Regions from separate parts of the Fictibacillus enclensis genome, predicted to be linked through region 3. Evidence: riboswitches for the same ligand, from Rfam matches in the RefSeq annotation. Region 3 holds a riboswitch; each other region holds the start of a gene.
What was found. A riboswitch is a leader RNA that binds a small molecule or an ion and turns the genes downstream of it on or off. The one in region 3 is predicted to bind cobalamin.
Positions count from the first base shown of each region.

Region 1: another riboswitch for cobalamin. It lies ahead of cobT (nicotinate-nucleotide--dimethylbenzimidazole phosphoribosyltransferase); the one in region 3 lies ahead of QNH15_RS21015 (ABC transporter substrate-binding protein).
Region 2: another riboswitch for cobalamin. It lies ahead of QNH15_RS07590 ((2Fe-2S) ferredoxin domain-containing protein); the one in region 3 lies ahead of QNH15_RS21015 (ABC transporter substrate-binding protein).
Region 4: another riboswitch for cobalamin. It lies ahead of QNH15_RS09260 (ribonucleoside-diphosphate reductase subunit alpha); the one in region 3 lies ahead of QNH15_RS21015 (ABC transporter substrate-binding protein).

Region 1 is NZ_CP126109.1:868,403-873,164, forward strand. It holds gene QNH15_RS04705 (FeoA family protein) at 1-51, shown strand, start outside; gene QNH15_RS04710 (FeoB small GTPase domain-containing protein) at 44-739, shown strand; gene QNH15_RS04715 (nucleoside recognition domain-containing protein) at 736-2,136, shown strand; cobalamin riboswitch at 2,214-2,356, shown strand; gene cobT (nicotinate-nucleotide--dimethylbenzimidazole phosphoribosyltransferase) at 2,453-3,532, shown strand; gene bluB (5,6-dimethylbenzimidazole synthase) at 3,519-4,160, shown strand.
Region 2 is NZ_CP126109.1:1,411,217-1,415,978, reverse strand. It holds gene cobJ (precorrin-3B C(17)-methyltransferase) at 1-644, opposite strand, end outside; gene QNH15_RS07595 (HoxN/HupN/NixA family nickel/cobalt transporter) at 646-1,344, opposite strand; gene QNH15_RS07590 ((2Fe-2S) ferredoxin domain-containing protein) at 1,344-1,733, opposite strand; cobalamin riboswitch at 1,931-2,117, opposite strand; gene QNH15_RS07585 (hypothetical protein) at 2,328-2,813, shown strand; gene map (type I methionyl aminopeptidase) at 3,306-4,052, shown strand; gene QNH15_RS07575 (DUF6584 family protein) at 4,203-4,478, opposite strand; gene ppsA (phosphoenolpyruvate synthase) at 4,725-4,762, shown strand, end outside.
Region 3 is NZ_CP126109.1:4,018,228-4,022,989, forward strand. It holds gene QNH15_RS21005 (heme ABC transporter ATP-binding protein) at 1-318, opposite strand, end outside; gene QNH15_RS21010 (FecCD family ABC transporter permease) at 315-1,379, opposite strand; gene QNH15_RS21015 (ABC transporter substrate-binding protein) at 1,342-2,301, opposite strand; cobalamin riboswitch at 2,435-2,626, opposite strand; gene QNH15_RS21020 (GNAT family N-acetyltransferase) at 2,662-3,228, opposite strand; gene QNH15_RS21025 (Fe-S-containing hydro-lyase) at 3,367-3,933, opposite strand; gene QNH15_RS21030 (fumarate hydratase) at 3,943-4,762, opposite strand, start outside.
Region 4 is NZ_CP126109.1:1,719,798-1,724,559, reverse strand. It holds gene QNH15_RS09260 (ribonucleoside-diphosphate reductase subunit alpha) at 1-1,188, opposite strand, end outside; cobalamin riboswitch at 1,320-1,520, opposite strand; gene QNH15_RS09255 (CBS domain-containing protein) at 1,580-1,993, opposite strand; gene QNH15_RS09250 (hypothetical protein) at 2,127-2,300, opposite strand; gene QNH15_RS09245 (MogA/MoaB family molybdenum cofactor biosynthesis protein) at 2,445-2,963, opposite strand; gene QNH15_RS09240 (copper resistance CopC family protein) at 2,986-3,528, opposite strand; gene QNH15_RS09235 (YjcZ family sporulation protein) at 3,646-3,741, opposite strand; gene QNH15_RS09230 (YjcZ family sporulation protein) at 3,978-4,070, shown strand; gene QNH15_RS09225 (peptidoglycan D,D-transpeptidase FtsI family protein) at 4,202-4,762, opposite strand, start outside.

The DNA of each region.
Region 1 (4,762 bases), 1.9 Mb from region 3:
AGAAGGGAAGAAAGTTCGAAGATTCAAGGGGAGTTGATGAATCATGACTGAAACGTACCGGATCGCACTGGCCGGAAACCCAAACACGGGAAAAAGTACATTGTTCAATGCATTGACCGGATTAAAACAGCATACGGGGAACTGGGCTGGAAAAACCGTTTCGCTTGCTGAAGGAACATTAAGCCATAAGGGGAAAAACTACCGGCTGATTGATTTGCCTGGAACGTATTCCATCTTCTCGAACTCCCGGGATGAGGAAGTGGCAAGAAACTATATTGTATTTGAAAAACCGGATGTGACACTTGTCGTGGTGGATGCAACCTCTCTGGAACGGAACCTGAATCTTGCTCTGCAAATACTGGAAATGACTCAAAATGTAATTATTTGCATTAATTTGATGGATGAGGCAGAAAAGAGAGGCATCTCGATCAATGAACGATTACTGACCCGCCGTCTTGGTGTTCCTGTCATAAAAATTTCAGCCCGGAACAAAGCGGGATTTCCCATGTTGCTCGACACCATCGAACGCCTGGCAGAGGGCAAACTTGTATGCGAACCCGCGCGGATGACATACGACAAAGACATTGAAGCAAAGATCGCTTCATTGGAGCCCCTTGTGGCTGATCTGGTGGAAGATCGCATCTCTTCCCGCTGGGTGGCTTTGCGCTTGTTGGATGGGGATGAATCTCTGCTGGATGAGTTGAAATCAAGGCTGAAGGTAAAGGAGGGATCGGCATGAATACAGAACTGGCAAGTTCAGGTTCAAGAGGAGATTTGAATGCTCTCTATGAAAAGGCACAGCAGCTTACATCACCAGATCTTCGTGATAAAATTGTGGGCAGCCTTTATCAGGAAAGCAAGCGGCTTTGCGAGGCGGGTGTTCATCATTCAAACACCAAACGTGATCGGCGAACGGAGAAACTGGATGCTGTTTTCACCTCTCCCATTTGGGGCTTTCCAATCATGATGGTTATGCTAGGCATTGTTTTTTATCTTACAATCGCCGGCGCCAACGTTCCATCTGACATGATTGCCCGGTTTTTCGGATGGCTCGAAAACTACATTACAGCCTTTTTTCAGTGGATGAGTGCTCCGGATTGGCTATATGGTGTTCTCGTTTTGGGTCTCTATCGCGGCACTACCTGGGTCGTAAGTGTGATGCTGCCGCCGATGGCAATCTTTTTTCCAACGTTCGCTTTGCTTGAAAACTATGGATATTTACCGAGAGTAGCGTTCAATATGGACCGCATCTTCAAAAAAGTGGGCGCACACGGCAAGCAGTCCCTGACGATGGCGATGGGGTTTGGCTGCAATGCTGCAGCAATGATGTCTTCGCGGATTATTGAATCACCGAGAGAGCGAATGCTTGCCATCCTAACTAACAATTTTGTACCATGCAACGGCCGTTGGGGAACACTGATTGTGCTGGCTTCCCTCTTTATGGCGGCAGGATATACAGGTGGAGCCAAGTCCCTTGTTACAACGTCTGTAATTGTTGGCATTGTGTTGTTTGGGATTCTTGTTACCTTTTTGGTCTCCTGGGTATTATCAAAGACGGTTCTCAAAGGGGTGCCTACCCACTACACACTCGAGCTTCCTGCATATAGAAGGCCAAAATTTTGGGAAACGGTCATCCGTTCATCACTTGAGCGTTCATGGGCGGTACTTCTAAGGGCTGTTAAGGTCGCTGCGCCAGCAGGTATACTGACTTGGGTGCTGGCCAATGTTACGGTTGGCGACACAAGCGTTCTTATGCATATCGTCAATTTCCTGGATCCTTTTGGACAGATGCTGGGGCTCGACGGCTGTATTCTGATGGCATTCCTGATCGGGCTGCCAGCAAATGAAATTGTCCTTCCCATTTTGATTATGGGATATCTTTCTACAGGGGCACTGACAGAGGTTGATAACCTGGGAGATTTGAAACAAATTTTCGTAGACCAAGGGTGGACGTGGCTCACAGCATTGAATACGATGCTGTTTTCATTGCTTCATTTTCCATGCGGAACGACTCTGGTCAACATTTATAAAGAAACAAAAAGCATAAAATGGACCTTTTTGGCTTTTCTCATTCCAACCATGATCGCCATCTTCGTAACATTCGTTATTGCACAAAGTGTGAGAATGCTGGGATGATATAAAAACCAGGACCGTATGACCGGTTCTGGTTTTTCCTATATCAAATTCTTTAAAGAATTGTTATGATAAAAAACAATTACATAAAATTTATGAGTGCTCAAGACCAAAAATGGTTGAGAGATAATAGGGAATCCAGTGTAATTCTGGAGCAGCCCACGCTACTGTAAAACCGGTTAAACCGGTAAGCCAGGAGACCTGCTTATAAATCTTGATTTCTGTGTCTTCGGTGGGAAGAAAGGGATAGTGTACGTTAGATCAAAACCTTGGCGCCTGCAGTCAAGGTTTTTTGTTGAAATAGAAGGGAGAGAAAAGGATGAAAAACCATTGGAAAAATGCCCGTATTCCGGCAATCGATGAAAAGATGGGAAGTGCTGCACAGACCTACATTCATTCATTAACAAAACCGGTTGGCAGTCTTGGAAGATTGGAAGCTTTGGCGGTGAGTCTTGCCTCTATGACGAAAGAACGCTTTCCAATTGTATTTCCGCCGGGTGTTCTGATTTTTGCTGCTGACCATGGCATCGTTTCAGAAGGAGTGTCAGCCTATCCCCAGGAAGTAACGAGCCAGATGGTGCGTAACTTTTTGAATGGCGGAGCTGCAATCAACGTGTTCAGCAAACAAATCGGTGCCAAGTTGAACATCGTGGACATTGGAATAGCCGCTGATATTGACAGCCAGACCCTGATTTCCCGAAAAGTACGTTATGGCACGGCCAATTTCCTTGTGGAAGATGCAATGACCCGGGAGGACGCCGAGCAGGCTGTTGATGCGGGGTATCAGACGGCAAACGAAATGATTAAAAGTGGAGTAAAGTGTCTTATTCCAGGTGAAATGGGGATTGGCAATACGACGGCGAGCAGTGCCGTAGTCGCGGTGGTGAGCGGTGAAAAAGTCGGAACACTGGTTGGGACAGGCACCGGCATTAAAAAAGAGAAGCTGCAGGTCAAAAAAGAGGTCATTCAAAAGGCGCTGGAGCTGAGGAAACCGAATGCGGATGATCCGGTTGATATTTTATCCAAAGTGGGAGGGCTGGAAATTGCCGGAATGGCCGGAGCCATGCTGGCAGCATCCTCAAGCAGAATTCCGATTTTGGTGGATGGCTTTATCGCGAGTACGGCTGCCTTAATCGCAAAGATGATCTGCAGCCGTTCTGCTGATTACATGATCATGGGTCATCGCTCGGTTGAACCCGGCCATACGATGTTGATAAAGCTGCTTGAAAAGGAACCGATTCTGGATTTAGGCATGAGGCTGGGTGAAGGGAGCGGTGCGGCGGTTGCCTTTCCCATTCTTTTGTCGGCCTCACTTATGATCAACGAAATGGCGACATTTGAGACCGCTCAAATATCCGCCAAGAACCAGGAAGGAGAAACACGCCTTGTTTACAAATGATGAAAAAGAAGCTGTCTATAAAGTCATTGCTGCTCGAAGGGATGTCCGGAGTTTTTTGCCGGACCCTGTTCCGGATGAAGCCGTTTATTCTATATTACAAGCAGCCCATCAAGCTCCGTCTGTTGGTTTCATGCAGCCATGGAATTTTATTCTGGTCACCTCAGAAGAAGTAAAGAATCGTATGGCATGGGCCGCCGACAAGGAAAGAAGAGCCCTGGCCATACACTACGAAGACGATTCGCGGTCATCCATGTTTATGAATCTGAAAATAGAAGGAATAAAAGAAGCACCTTTAACAATTTGTGTAACTTGTGATCCGACGCGGGGCGGCTCTCATGTTCTGGGCAGAAATTCAATTCCTGAAACCGATAGGATGTCCACGGCTTGTGCTATCCAGAATATGTGGCTGGCATCCTGTGCAGAAGGATTGGCCATGGGCTGGGTCAGCTTTTACAAGAAGGCAGATATCCGTGATATTTTACATATTCCACCCCACATTGAGCCAGTGGCGCTCCTTTCCCTGGGATATACGGAAGATTATCCGCAGAAACCCATTCTCGAAACGGAGAAATGGGAAAACAGAAAAGAACTGGATTCCTTGATTTATTCTGACCGGTGGGAAGGATAAGCAGGAAATGTAACCTGTTATAAAAGGCAACCACCAAGCATAATCATAGACCATGTGCAGAAAACATATGAAGGAAGGACTGCCGTATGAGTGAATACTGGGCGGAAAAAGCTTTGGTTAAATTCCAGTCTCAGTTTGATCAAAATACGACCTACAACATAAAGAACAGCCAAAGATTGTCCGGCAGCTCAAAGATATGGAAGTATATGGATTTCGCCAAGTTTGTCGGTATGCTTTATCAAAAATCGTTGTTCTTTCCGAAACCGTCCCTTTTTGTGGACAATCATGAAGGCAGTTATTCTGCCCTGGACGTAAATAATATCCTCAATGATCCGCTGTCTTACCTTACCGTGCCGGTGGATGAAAATCTCTCAAAAGCCGAGAAAAGAAGACAGCTCCATGAATATATCAAGCAGATGCATGATTATGTCGGGGTCAATTGCTGGCATTTGAACGAAGAGGAATCAGCGGGGATGTGGAACCTGTATTTGAAATCGGATGAAGGAATTGCCATCTGTTCCACACTTGATAAGCTGTTTACCAGCATCAATGACAAACGTTTTCGGACATATGTCGGGCAGGTTCAATACATTAATTTTAAT
Region 2 (4,762 bases), 2.5 Mb from region 3:
ATATCTCTCAGGTTTGAGATCACCACGCTCTCCCGGTCACGGTACGCACTTTTTACGAGACCGACCGGAGTCTCCGGCGAACGGTGCTGCAGGAGAATTTTTTGAGCTTCAACAATCTGTCTTGTGCGCCTTCCGCTTTTCGGGTTATAAAAGGCGATGACGAAATCCGCTTGTGCCGCGGCTTCGATCCGTTTTTCGATCAGCTTCCATGGCGTAAGGTGGTCGCTCAGACTGATGGTACACGCATCATGCATGACCGGAGCGCCGAGCAAGGAGGCACAGGAATTGATCGCCGAGATCCCCGGAATCACTTCCACTTCCACCCCGGTGGCTTCCTTCCAGCCTTTTTCCACGAGCACCTCGTACACGAGGCCGCTCATCCCATAAACGCCGGCATCCCCGCTTGAGATGACCGCCACCTTTTGCCCATCTTCCGCCATTTTTACAGCGGCTTGAGCCCGGCTGACTTCCTCGGACATCCCGGTACTGATGATTTTCTGGCCGGTGATCAGGCCGCTGATGAGTTCCACATACGTTTTATAGCCGACAATACAGTCACTTTCCTGGATCGCCTGCTTTGCCCGTTCGGTAATGTGGTCATAGCTTCCAGGTCCGAATCCGATAATGAGCAGCTTTCCTTTCATGTCAAAAACCTCCTTTCAACAGTTCGGCCATCATATAGAGCCCGAGCCCTACGCTGTACACGCCGGTCACGGAACCGAGTACGATGTAAAATCCTTTCTTCATGCTCGCTTTCATAAAGCCCCAGGTGAACAAGAATGTTACACAGATGGTGGAAGCTAAAAGTCCGATTACGAACAGGACGAGCTGCATGGTGGCGCCTGTGACACTGCCAAGACCAGCCGCCTGGGTAACGGCTGCGATCTGGGTCGGGCTTTCCACACCGATTCCATGGATAACGCCGATGATAAAGGCGCTGATGATACCAAATTTCGTTAGATCTGAGGTTTCTTTTTTTGAACCGGTCAGTTTTTGTATGTATTCCATGACAATCATTAATCGGCTTTTGTACTCATAGTCTTTCTTCCGCTGAAAGATAGACAGGATGATAATCAAGCCCAGAATAATCAGCGTTACACTGACGGCGAGCTCCAGATAGCTCTGCGCACCTTCTGGCATTTTCGCCCCAACATAGATGGACAAAAGCCCGATCAAAAAGACGATCGCTCCATGGCCGAGGGCATACATAATCCCCAGCGTCAGCTGTCTTTTTCGTCTACGTTCGCTTCCCACCATATCCGCGATCGCAGCGACATGATCACCATCCAATCCGTGGCGCATGCCGATAAAAATCGCCAGCACCGCAAAGGTCATTAATTCCATTACTTCACGGCCTCCTTTTCCTTCACTTTCTCAACGCCGGTTGTCCAGCCGTTTTCTGCCTCCAGACAGAATCCTTCTTCACCGTATTCATAGATCACATGCTGTATCATCTTTTCACCTTTTCCCAAGTGATTAGTGACAAGTTTCCTTGCTGCCTCTTCATCCGGCACGCTGTACCATGTTCCTTCCGGATAGATGATCGCCACACAGGCGTCTTTGCACCGTCCGTTGCAGCGGGTCCGGGTCGTGTGCACCTGCTGGTCAAGCTCCTGCTTTTTAATTTCGTCGCGAATCGCCTGAGTCAATTCCTCTCCGCCTTTTCTCATACAGCTTGATCCGTTGCAGATGAGCACATGGCTCATTGTTCCGTTTAAGTTCCATGTCGTCATAACATCACTTCCTCTACTTTTTTCCACGCAAAAAAGGGCAGCCTCTCATGTCAGCCCCCTTTAAGAAATTCCGTTGATTAAACAACGTAAACGGAAGGTTGATTGACACGCGGCCACCCTGTAACTGCGAATGTAAACCATTTTACGAAATGGATTATATTGCAACATAGAAACGACGTCATCCTCCCTCCGAGAATTGTATGACTCATTTAAAAGCAGGTCTCCTGGCTCGCACATCACCTGAATCTGTCACCTTCCCAGCTCTTGGCCAGTGGCTATATCGACAGTCCATCAATGCTTACAGTAGCGGGGGCTGCACCGGATTTACACCGGTTTCCCTATTATCCCAAGGTTCACTTGAGCACTTTTAAATACCTATTCAGTTAAAAATCGTGTTGAACATAACCTACTATACTTTCAGAAAATGCACAATAGTCATTTTGTTGGAGATCCCTGCTTTTTTGTTTGAAATGTTACTTTTTTAGTTCCATCTGCCCCTGCCATCCCTGACAAAACTCCCATCTATCATTTGATTTCCAAGGATAATCTTGGTAGGCTTAAAGAAACAGACCGGGAAGGAGATGAAGAGCCATATTGAAAAAACTCACACTCTCCCTTGCAACAGGAACCCTGCTCATTTCTTGTTTCATCATGTTACTCTATCATACTGCGAACCACTCCATACATAAGCCTACACCGTATAAAGAACGCGTGTACTTTTCAGAACTGCTGTTAACCAAGCAAATTCAACATACATATAACAAAATCAGCTATCTTTCTTCGGCCCATCAAATCAAAAATATACCCGTTTTCAGGAGCGAATTCAACGACATCGATTTTAGAAGTTTACGTGTGCTTGCCTCTAACGTTCCCGATCCCAAAATCACCAAGGATATCTCCAACATCCAACAGCTGCAGCACCTTGTCAAAAATGATAACCAGCCGAGAGCCGTGGTTTATCTTTACCGGATTCTCAGTGACCTCGCCAACCAGTCATCACTTTACGGATTCAGCTATACATACGAAGGAAAAGAGACCTATAAGATCGATCAATTGCTGCAACGACATAGGGTAAATTAAAAGGACTGCTCAGGCGGTTCTTTTTTACACTCGCTCAGAAAAAATCAAAATTAAGGAGACGATTTCAATGAATTTAGGCACTCCATCAGCACGAGGGAATACAGCTAAAATCTATCTTTATAAAAACAAAATTGTAAAAGTGTGTTTAATGATGTCTTTTCAGACAGGGAGTCCTTTTATGAAGCCCATAAACAAAGATACGCATTATCCTTTGGGCTGAATGTTCCTGAATATTGATGTCACCAAAATAAAAGGAAATAATCCATCATAATGGAATATTGTAGTGGACGGACGCTGGGTGAAATCGTAAACGATTTGTGTAAAGGGATAGCGTCAGGAAATGCGGATTTACAATGCTAAGCACATTTTCAAGACGGATTCCCCACATTCGTGTGTAAGTATCCTTTTTAAGATCCAAAGGGACATAAGTTTCTTTTTCGAGTACACTGGAATTAAATAGTGGGTTATATTAAAAAATGGGAGGTTTGAAACTTGTCCATTGAATCAGAACACGATCTCATCGCTCTGCAGAGGATAGGCCGTATCGTTGCATTAGCCCGTGAAGAGATGCTTTCCTATGTCCGGGCGGGAGTCACAACGGCTGAGCTCGACTGTATCGGTAAAAGGGTGCTGGATGAGCATGGAGCCGTCTCCGCACCAAATATCACCTACGGTTTTCCGGGAACAACCTGTATCTCTGTGAATGAGGTGGCTGCGCATGGCATCCCAGGCCCTCGGGTTCTGAAGGAAGGGGACGTCGTTAATATTGATGTGTCGGCGGGGCTAGGAGGATATTATGCTGACACCGGGGCAACGATAGTGGTAGGAACCGGTTCACCACACAAGGAAAAACTGTGTCAGAGCTCGCTTCGGGCGTTGCATCAGGGACTTCATAAGGCTCGGGCGGGTACCAAGATCAGTGGAATCGGACGGGCGATTCACAATGAAGCCCGCAGGGACGGCTTCACCGTGATCCGCAATTTATCCGGGCATGGCATTGGCCGGGAACTGCATGAAATGCCGGACAGCATTCTGAATTACTATGATTCGCGAGACAGAAGGCTGCTCACGAACGGTTTAGTGGTCGCGGTAGAAACTTTTGTATCGGACGGAGCGGAATTTGTAGAAGAGAGCGCTGACGGTTGGGGGTTGCTGCTGCCGGACGATCATTATGCCGCACAGTTTGAGCACACGATAGTTATTACTAAAGATAAGCCGCTCATTTTAACAACGGTGTAATGGCATCTTGGATCTTAATCATTTGAAAAAACGGCTGCCTTCACTTCAATGGCAGTCGTTTTTTCATGCGCATTCGGATTATGTTTAACAGCGTCAGATGGTGGCCGTTAGCGGATTACCCTTTTCAGTTGGAACTTGTTACGGCCCCTGTTAGAAAATCCAGTCGAAAACAGTGTAAATCCCTATGATCACTAAAGAAATAATTAAAATGATAACTGTGATACAACCAATAGCAAATAACCTATCCTCCCATGTATTTTCAGGTACTAAATCTTCCTCTATTCTTTCTTTAACCTTTTTCTGTGTTGGAGAAATGAATTCATCTAGTTGAAGTTTTTTTAAGGTTTCTTTATCTCCTTTCAGCCCCATACAAAAAAATGCATCTAGCCCTTTTAAAAAAACTAAAGAACCTAATAAAAAGAGCATCTCTCCTCATCAAAGAAATGCTCCTACCCTTATTTTATTCCGTTTTATCAGTGCTTAGATAACCCAATGTCTGTTTGTATGTATGGCTAAATCTCTTCAAATCAACATTTGAATGTTATCTCCCATCTTTATCATACCATATAAAGGAAAATAATATAAGACTGTTAATCGTTTATTTTTTCTATAAAATAATCAGAGCAAGGGTCTAAGAAACCCTAAGAATCGTTAAGGTTAGGAGAGATGTGAATGAGTTCCTATGTGCTCAATTTTCGGGAAATCGAAAA
Region 3 (4,762 bases):
TCCTTTATAAAACGGATAGCGTCCAAGCGCCACAACCTCTCTTACCGTAAAATCAAACGAACTCTCGGCATGCTGCGGCAATACGGCGATAATTCTTGCCAGTTCCTTGGCGGAATAGCTGCTGATCGGTTTGTCTTTGATCAACACTTCACCAGACTGAAACGGAAGCATTCCATTGATCATTTTCATGAGCGTTGTCTTTCCGCTTCCGTTCGGTCCGATGATCCCGGTAATTTTCCCTTTCTCCACGGAAAACGAGAGATCGTCCACAACCTTTTTGCCGTCGTAGCCTCCGGAAAGCTGTTGTACGTTAATCATGTAGTCACCTTCTTTCGCCGATAACGAATAAAGATTACCGCAAAAATCGGACTTCCGATAATGGCGGTCAGTACACCGATAGGAAGTTCCGTCGGTGAAATAATGGTCCGTGCCAGCAAATCAACCAAAACCATAAACACGCCTCCAAGCATCATGGAAAGCGGAAGCAGATGGCGATGATCAACTCCCCAGATCATGCGGGCCATATGGGGTATTACAAGACCGACAAACCCAATGGTCCCCGACACAGAGACGGCCGACCCTGTCAGAAGCGAAGCTCCAAACAAAACAAGCGACGTATGTTTTTTAACATCAACTCCAATGGACCTGGCATCCTGCTGACCGAATGATAGCGCGTTAAGTTCACGCGCGCTTGCCAGCAGAATCAGCAATCCTGCGATTAAAAAGGGAGCAATCAGTTCTACATAGGCCCAGCCTCTCATCGAAACACTGCCTAGCAGCCAGCCGATGATCTGTCTCAGTTCATCTCCGGTTAAAGCAATCAACAGTGACGTGACCGCCCCGAGAAAGGAACTGCATAACACCCCGGCCAGGATGATGGTCTCAACAGAAAGGTTTCGCTGTACAAGCCTCGCAAAATAAATTACACCGATCAATGTAAGAAACCCCATGATAATGCTGAAAACCGGCAGCGTAAAACTGCCAAGAAACGGCAGCTGAATACCAAAGAATAAGACAATAACCGCCCCGAGTGCCGAGCCTGACGACACACCGAGCGTATATGGATCAGCCAGCGGGTTCTTCAGCAATCCCTGAAACGCCGTGCCGGAAAGCGCCAGCGCACTTCCCACGAGCATGGCCAGCACGACCCGCGGAAACCGGATCGCCATGACGATGTTGACCATCGATGTATCAATATTATCGGGAACAGGATAGTGAAAAATATGGGCGCCTAATATTTGAATAACATGAAAAAGGGGGATAGGTATGGAACCTACCGAAATCCCCAATGCAACGGCAAGGCACATTAACAGCAGCACTGCGCCGTATGAAATAATTAGTTTACTTTTTGTATACGTCCGGATAGATGGCTTTTGCAAGCTCCTCCACTCCTTCAATCAAACGCGGCCCCGGTCTTGTCACCTTGTCTGAGTGCACATCATAAATGTTCTTGTTTTTAACAGCCGGAATGTCTTTCCATCCTTTACGGGAGAGAATCTGCTCTTTCGGATTTTTGGAATAATATCCGTACGTGGTCACGATCACATCGGGATTGTATTTGACCGGCTGTTCTTCTGAAACCTTTGACCATCCCTTCAGGCTTCCCGCGGCATTTTTTGCATGGATGGCGGTCAGCATATCATCAATGAACGTTCCTTTACCTGCTGTATAAATTTCAGGAGCCGGTGCCACTTCCACCCAGACTTTCTTTTCCTTTTTCACTTGCTTTGCTTTTTCTTTGATGTCGGCAAGATCATCCTTCATGGACTTAACGATCTTATCCCCCTGTTTTTGGGTGCCTGTTGCTTTTGCAATCATGTTTATGGACTTGTACGTGTCTTGAAAGTTCTGTGCTTCATTAATTACAACAACTTTTATACCAGCGTTTTTGAGCTGGTCGATTCCTTGCTTGGAAGTGTGTGCACTTGAAGCATGAGCAAGCACAAGATCCGGTTTCATGCCAACAATCTTTTCGACGTTAAAGTCCATGCCGCCAATCTTCGGTTTTTTTGTGGCAGCTTCCGGATAATTATCGAAGTCAGAAACACCGACGATTTCCTTGTCCAGACCGAGTGCAAATGCGACCTCGGTATTGCTCGGAATCAGCGAGACAATTTTCTTTGGCTTCTTCTCAATTTTTACATTTTCGCCTGATGCATCTTTAATGGTTACGGGGAATTCACTTTTTGGTGAATTGGCACCCTTTTCTTTTTTGTCTGCTGACTGGTTTCCGGCTGAACAGCCGGCCATGACGGCGATGACGAGCAGCAGCATCATGGTAATCTGAGTTAATTTCTTCACGTTTTCCACGCTCCTGTATGTACTTCTTTTAGCTGGTCGTTTTGTGCAAACAAAAAAAGCCCTCCCTTCGGAGAGCGAATCAACAGTAACTCATTTTTCAATGATTACAATTGCTTCACCTTTTCCTCGAAGGATCGCACATGCGGCTAAGGCAGGTCTCCTGACTCTCGGTCATCTCGAACATCTTCTCCTTCCCATTCTTTAACGAACAGTGGATATAAAAGAAGCTCTACCGATTACAGTGGCGGGACCGCGCTGGACTTGAACCAGCTTCCCTTTTAACGTTTTATTTGACATAAAACAGACCTTAACCGTTATTCAGCTATTTTCATTATAACGCTTTGCCGTAAAATGAAAAGGTTATTTTACGGCCGTCTGACGGGCAGACTTAATCACGTGCTCCTGCCAGTCTGATTTCAGGAGGCCAAGCACATGTATATCATAATAGTGCTCCTCATCATAGTGAGCCAGCCGCCTGATACCCTCTCTTTTAAAACCAAGAGTATCAAGAAGATGCAGGCTTCTCTCGTTATATTCGTATACCTCTGCATCTATCCTGTGCGTTTCCTCCTGAAATAGATGTTGAAATATCCCTTTCAAAGCTTCGCGCATATATCCTTTTCCTCTCTCCTCGCCCAGCCCGAACCGGAGCCACCCGAAACGCTGAATACTCCCCATCCAGTTAAAGCGGACATAGCCCACCGCCTTCCTGCTTTTCTTTTCCATTACCATCAAATAAGTTTCATTTGGGAGCACAAGGCTTTTTTCGATATCCTGCCGCTGGTTGCCTTCGTTGATAATGGTCATGCTTCCGGTAGACATCTTTCGAAACAAAGGATCGCTTTTCCAGTGAGCAATGACGCCTGCATCACTCGATTTAATATCGCGGATACAGAGCCGCTCAAGGTTCATTTCGAACATCGACATGTTCCTCATTCCCCCTTCAATCTCAAAAATTCTATTGTTGTAATACTTATCATAATATGAGTCTATGTAACAAGGAATATCTATCTTTGGTTTCTTTATCAACAGATTAAAAAAAGCATACGATATTGTCGCATGCTTTTACTTCATGTTCTGCTGTTCGGCAAACTGCTGCCTGCCGATTTCGTACCAATCACTTCCTGCACTGTCAATGATGACAACTGCGGGAAAGTTTTTGATGGTCAGCTTGTGAATCGCCTCCGGCCCAAGATCATCGTATGCGATGACTTCACACGAGGTAATAGCTCTTGCAAGCAAAGCTCCCGTTCCCCCGATTGCACCAAAATAGACGGCTTTATTTTTCTGTATGGATTCGGTAACCGCTTTGCTCCTGAGCCCCTTTCCTATCATTCCTTTTAAACCGAGGTCCAGCAGCGCCGGAGTATACTTATCCATTCTTCCGCTGGTTGTCGGTCCTGCCGATCCAATCATCTGTCCCGGCCTCGCCGGTGTAGGACCTACATAATAGATGGTCTGTCCTTCTATTTCTATAGGAAGAGACTCACCCCTGTTCAGTGCTTCATACATTCGTTGATGTGCAGCGTCACGTGCGGTATAGATCGTGCCGCTGATCAGAACGCGTTCACCTGCTCTAAGCCTTTCAGCTTCTTCTGGCTCAAACGGATTTCTAATCGTTTTCGGTGTCATAGCATCCTCCTACAGCCGAATTTCTTTATGCCTGCTTGCATGGCAATTTAAGTTCACAGCGACAGGCAGGGCGGCAATATGACATGGCTCGATTTCAATTTTCACATCCAGTGCCGTCGTATTTCCTCCCATCCCCTGCGGCCCAATGCCAAGCTCATTGATATGATCCATCAACTCTGCTTCAAGGCTGGCTATTTCAGGTCTTTCGCTTCGTACACCTATCGGCCTGAATAAGGACTTTTTAGCCAAATACGCACACCGTTCAAAGTTTCCTCCAATTCCCACACCAACAACGAGTGGTGGGCAGGCATTGGGGCCAGCTTTGGATACCGTATCCAAAATAAACGTCTTTACTCCTTCTACTCCATCGGCAGGCTTCAGCATTTGAAGGGCACTCATATTTTCACTTCCCCCGCCCTTTGCTGACATATGAAGAACAAGATTTTCACCCGGAACCACTTCAATATGAATGACCGATGGTGTATTATAACCTTTGCTTTTTTCCCGTGTAAGGGGATGGTCTACGATAGAATGTCTTAGAAAACCTTCATCATATCCCTTTCTTACACCTTCATTTATCGCATCCTGAAGACTTCCCCCTTCAATAATGCAATTGTTTCCAAGCTCTGCGATAAATACAGAAACACCCGTATCCTGGCACATCGGCACTTGTTCAGCTGCTGCGATCTCAGCATTTTCAATAAGCTGGCCCAAAATGTCTTTACCCGTTTCCGAAGTTTCTGTTTTCAAAGCCGACCGAAAGGCGCTCATCACATCCCCACCAAGCTCGAAATTGGCTTCCTGGCACATTTGGGCTACTTTTTCCACA
Region 4 (4,762 bases), 2.3 Mb from region 3:
TTTTTCACCAAAATATCCCTGATCTGCCGCGTGAACACATTCCTCGTACTTTTGCCGGAAGCTTCCCTCTCCAGGCACTTCATCATAATAGTCATCCAGTTCATAGCCCATTACCTTTTTGACCATGTAAGGATCAAACAAATACCAATCGTCCCGGGCCTCTGTTTTTTCCATAAACAAATCCGGGATGCAAAGGCCGAGAAACAGATCATGCACCCTTTGCCGTTCGTCCCCATTGTTCAGCTTGGCATCAAGGAATGAAAACAAATCCTTGCCAAACACATTATAGTAAATGGCGATCGCTCCTTTTCGCTGGCCCAGCTGGTCTACACTTACAGCGGTCTGGTTCAGCAATTTCGCCCATGGAATGATTCCGGAGGAATTTCCTTTGAATCCTTTGATCTCGGAGCCGAGACTTCTGATTTTACCGAGATATACGGCAATCCCCCCGCCCCCTTTGGAAAGAGTGGCTGCATCTGTTGTAGAATCATAGATTCCCCGCAAGCTGTCCTCCATCGTATCAATGAAGCAGCTGGACAGCTGTCCATAGCTTTTTCCTGCGTTCGCCAATGTCGGTGTGGCAACGGTCATGTAAAGGTTCGACATCGCCCAGTATGCTTCTTTCACCAGGCCGAGACGCTTTTCTTCAGGCTCCCTGGAGAGCAGTGTCATCGCAACGATCATAAACCGCTCCTGTGGAAGCTCGTACACGCCGCCTTCATGTGAATGAGCCAAATAGCGGTCTGCCAGGGTCCGAATTCCGATGTAGGTAAACTTATGATCCTGATCCGGATTAATTACGCTCTCAAGCTCGTTGATTTCGGCGCTGGAATACATTCGCAGGAGGCTGCTGTCGTAAATCCCCATTCCGGTCAACTGCTCAATTAGTTCATATAGTGCCCCATAAGATTGTCCGGATTCATTGTTTCTGTTCTTTGCTGCCTCCCGGTACAGCTTTTTCAGGTGGATTCTTGCTGCTACAAAGGTCCAGTCTGGCTCTTCCATGGAAATATTCTCAAGGGCATAAAGTACCCCCATGTTCAGCATCTTTTGTGTGGATTCCTCCTGATGGGCAAAACAGGAGACTTTTTCTATGTATTCATTTCTGTGCCTCAGCTGGGGAAATTCCTCTAAAATCTCCTGGAGTTCACCAATTATCTGCTGGACTCTTGAAATATCTGTAGCCATTTATAGCTCTCCTCTCTTTTTCAAACAAAAATAAAAGGCCCATCCATTGGATGAGCCCAAAAACGACACGTAGTATGTAAAAAACAAAAAGCAGATTGGTGCCGCTTTTGTTTCTCACTCCCCGAAGAATCAAAACCGTGAAACAAATGGCAGGTCTACTGGCTACTGCTTCATCCTACTCCGGACCTTCCCATGTAAAAGCCACAGCTTTGTGCGCGGCCTTTACACAGTGGATCTCCGTTTCGTCCACATGACAGTTGCGGGGACAGCTCCGGAATTGCACCGGATTCCCTATTAAGTCTTTAACAGACACCTATTGTTTCATAATACTATATTTAGTTCCTTAAACCCTACTTTCACACTAAATATAGTAATTGTCAATACCTTTTCTTTATTTATTGTTATCCCAGATGGTACGTGCACAATATTTTATAATATCCCTTCGCCGGATAATGCCGATGAAATGGCCGTCATCATCCGTTACAGGTATAAAATTTTGGTCGGTTGCAAGCGTGATTAAATCTTCCATATTTGAATTAATGGAAACCGAAATATTATTCACCCGCTGCGGTACATCCTTTAACTTTGTTTTCACTACATCATGGAAACCAAGATCAAAAGCCTCTTTCAGTTTCCACAGCAAATCCCCCTCTGTCAAAGTCCCGACATATTGTCCCTCCTCAGAAACGAGGGGAACAGACGTATATTTGTGATACGAAAGCTTTTCCAAAGCCTGCCTAATGGTCGATTCAGGATTCAAATATTTTACCTCATCTTTAGGCAATAGATAAAAAGCGATGTTCATGCTGTGATCTCCTTTAACCCTTAATTGCAGCTGTTCATTATATACTATAGCAAAAAGGATGGTCTTCTTTCACACAAAAAAAGCCCTGAGAAGGACTCTTATGCTTTATTTTTATTCCCACACTAAGAAGGTGTTAAACTTTTTTACCCGGTTCTATGACAGCATCCTGTTGATAGAGCCAGCTTTTATACTCTTCTTCAAGTTCGGATAATGGCGATTCCAGCTCCTTGCTGATCCCGGCCTTTTTAAGCATCTGAATCAAAAATTTTTTTCTTTCTTCAATCGCTTTCCGCAATATCCCGCCCATCTGAAACCTCCCGATAAAGCGTTTTCATAATCTAGTATACGTAGCTGCCGAATAAAAAGTTTCAGCGTCTGTCACGCTTAACTAAATTTATTGGAAGCTGTACCCTTTTATGACATGAGATAGGCAGAACAAGGAAATGATCTGTTACTTAGGCAAATCTTTATTGATTTCTCTTCGAACATGTCCGATTTCAGGAAGGATGAGTTTCTTCATGGCCAAAGCTACCGCGCCAGATGATCCAGGCATCGCAAAAACAGCGGTGGAATCAATGACGCCTGCAACGGCTCTGCTCATAATTGCCGCAGAACCAATGTCTTCTGTATAACTCAGCATGCGAAACAACTCTCCATATCCCGGTATTTCCTTCGTAAACAGGGGCTCCAGCGTTTCGATGGTTACGTCCCGTTTGGCAATTCCAGTTCCCCCGTTGATCAGAATAACCTCTACGTCTTCTGCCTGGCAGCCTTCAAGAACAGCGGACCGAATTTCATCCACTTCGTCTTTTACAATCGCATACTGCGAAACGCTGTGTCTATTTTGAACGAGTTGATCTTTTATTAAGATGCCGCTTTTATCGGTTTCCTCAGTCCTTGTGTCACTCACTGTAATCACTTTGCAGCTTACTGATGAAGATGATTCTTTTTTATGCTCTTCAACACTCATTTCATATCTCCTTTCCGCCATTCTACTTCTTTTTTCTTTTAATCAGCCATACCGCAATGGCAATGACGATGACGACAATAACGATAAATACCGGGGCAGATGAATTGGTTTTGCTTTCTGCTTTCTCTGCTTTTTGTTCTGATTTTTCCTTTTGTTTGGTTGCTGGCGCTTTTTCAGTGTTTTTTTCTGGTTCTTTTTTCGCTTCTTTCTTTTCTTCTGGTTGATCTACGGTAAAAGTAAATCCCTTTTCAATCACATGTCCATCGGCACCAATGATTTTATAATCCACGTTATATTTTCCGTTTTCAAACGGATCCGGTGAAGTGCCCGTCAAAACCCTGTCGTTTACAGCTGTTTTAATATCTACCGGTTTTCCATCTCTAGTTACTTTCATGGTGCTTAAATTTTCGATTTTAGTTTCAAACGTTAAAGTGATCTTATTGAGATTTTCTTGGACTACAGCGCCCTCTTTCGGATCAGAGGATTCCAGACCGGTGTGTGCAGAGACACTGGAAGCGGTTGAGAAAAAGAAAATTGCTGCCAGCAGCCATATGTATTTTTGCATGTGAACTCTCCTTTTGTGTGCTTGTCATACCTTATATACTGTACAGTAAATCCAAAAAAAAGACCACTCAGATCCAGTAATCTGAGTGGTCTTATCGGACTTATGCCTGATTAGGGCTTAGCAAAACGAGCATGCACAACCTATGATTATTAACAAAATGAACAACACCACAAGAAGAGCGAATCCATTTCCACATCCGTGTCCAAATGACATTTTGTTACCTCCTCTTTCGAGATATTTATTTAATGATCTACATCCATAACATATGAAGCGGCCAGGCTATGTGAAACGGTACAAGAGTCTATTTTTTAAAAACAAATCCATGGAATTCCTGATCTGTTTTTAGCGCCCTTTTTTGATGCTTATCCGCATTTGTCCATACATAAATGACAAGACTCCATATACTGTAAGGGAAATGTTGGAGTTTATAAAAAAAGGAGGTAAATACTATGGGATTCGCTGCAGGTGGCAGTGGTTTCGCCTTGATCGTGGTACTGTTCGTACTTCTTATCATCATTGGCTGTGCATGTGCGTTCTGCTAACAAACGAACAAGGAAAAGATGCATATCTTTTCCTTGTGCATTGATGAACTACGATTAACGCAAATCTTTTTCCAATAACCCAAAACCCATTTTTAAAGCACTGAGCGATTGCCCAGTGCTTCTTTTTGTTGTTAATCGTTATTTTCTTCCGTGTTCTTTGTTTTTTCTTTGAGCTCCCAGTAGGTTTCGAGGGCGCGCTGGCCAATGTGCTTATTGACTGCCTGTGTACCGCTATAGGGAGAGGCGTCAGGAACAATGATTGCATAGGCAATTTCCGGATCATCGAAAGGCGCATAGCCGACGAGCGTCAAATTATCCTTATCAGCGATAAAATTCCCGTTGCTGTCATATTTTTTCACCTGTGCCGTACCTGTTTTACCCGCTGGATTATGGTACTTCGGATTATTACCAAAGTACGTTGTCGCAGTCCCACCGGGCGAATGGTAAACCTCCCAGAATCCTTCCTGCACCCGTTCGATATAGCTTTTATCCATATCCAATTCATTCAGGACGTTCGGTTCAAACCGTTTGACGAGCTTACCTTCCAGATGATTTTCCGTTTGAGGCTCACGAATCTCCTTAACAAGTCTTGGCTGTACGCGGTAGCCGCCATTCGCAATCGTGGACACATATTGCACCATCTGAATGGGGGTATACGTATCAAACTGACCGATTCCCATATCTATCATATT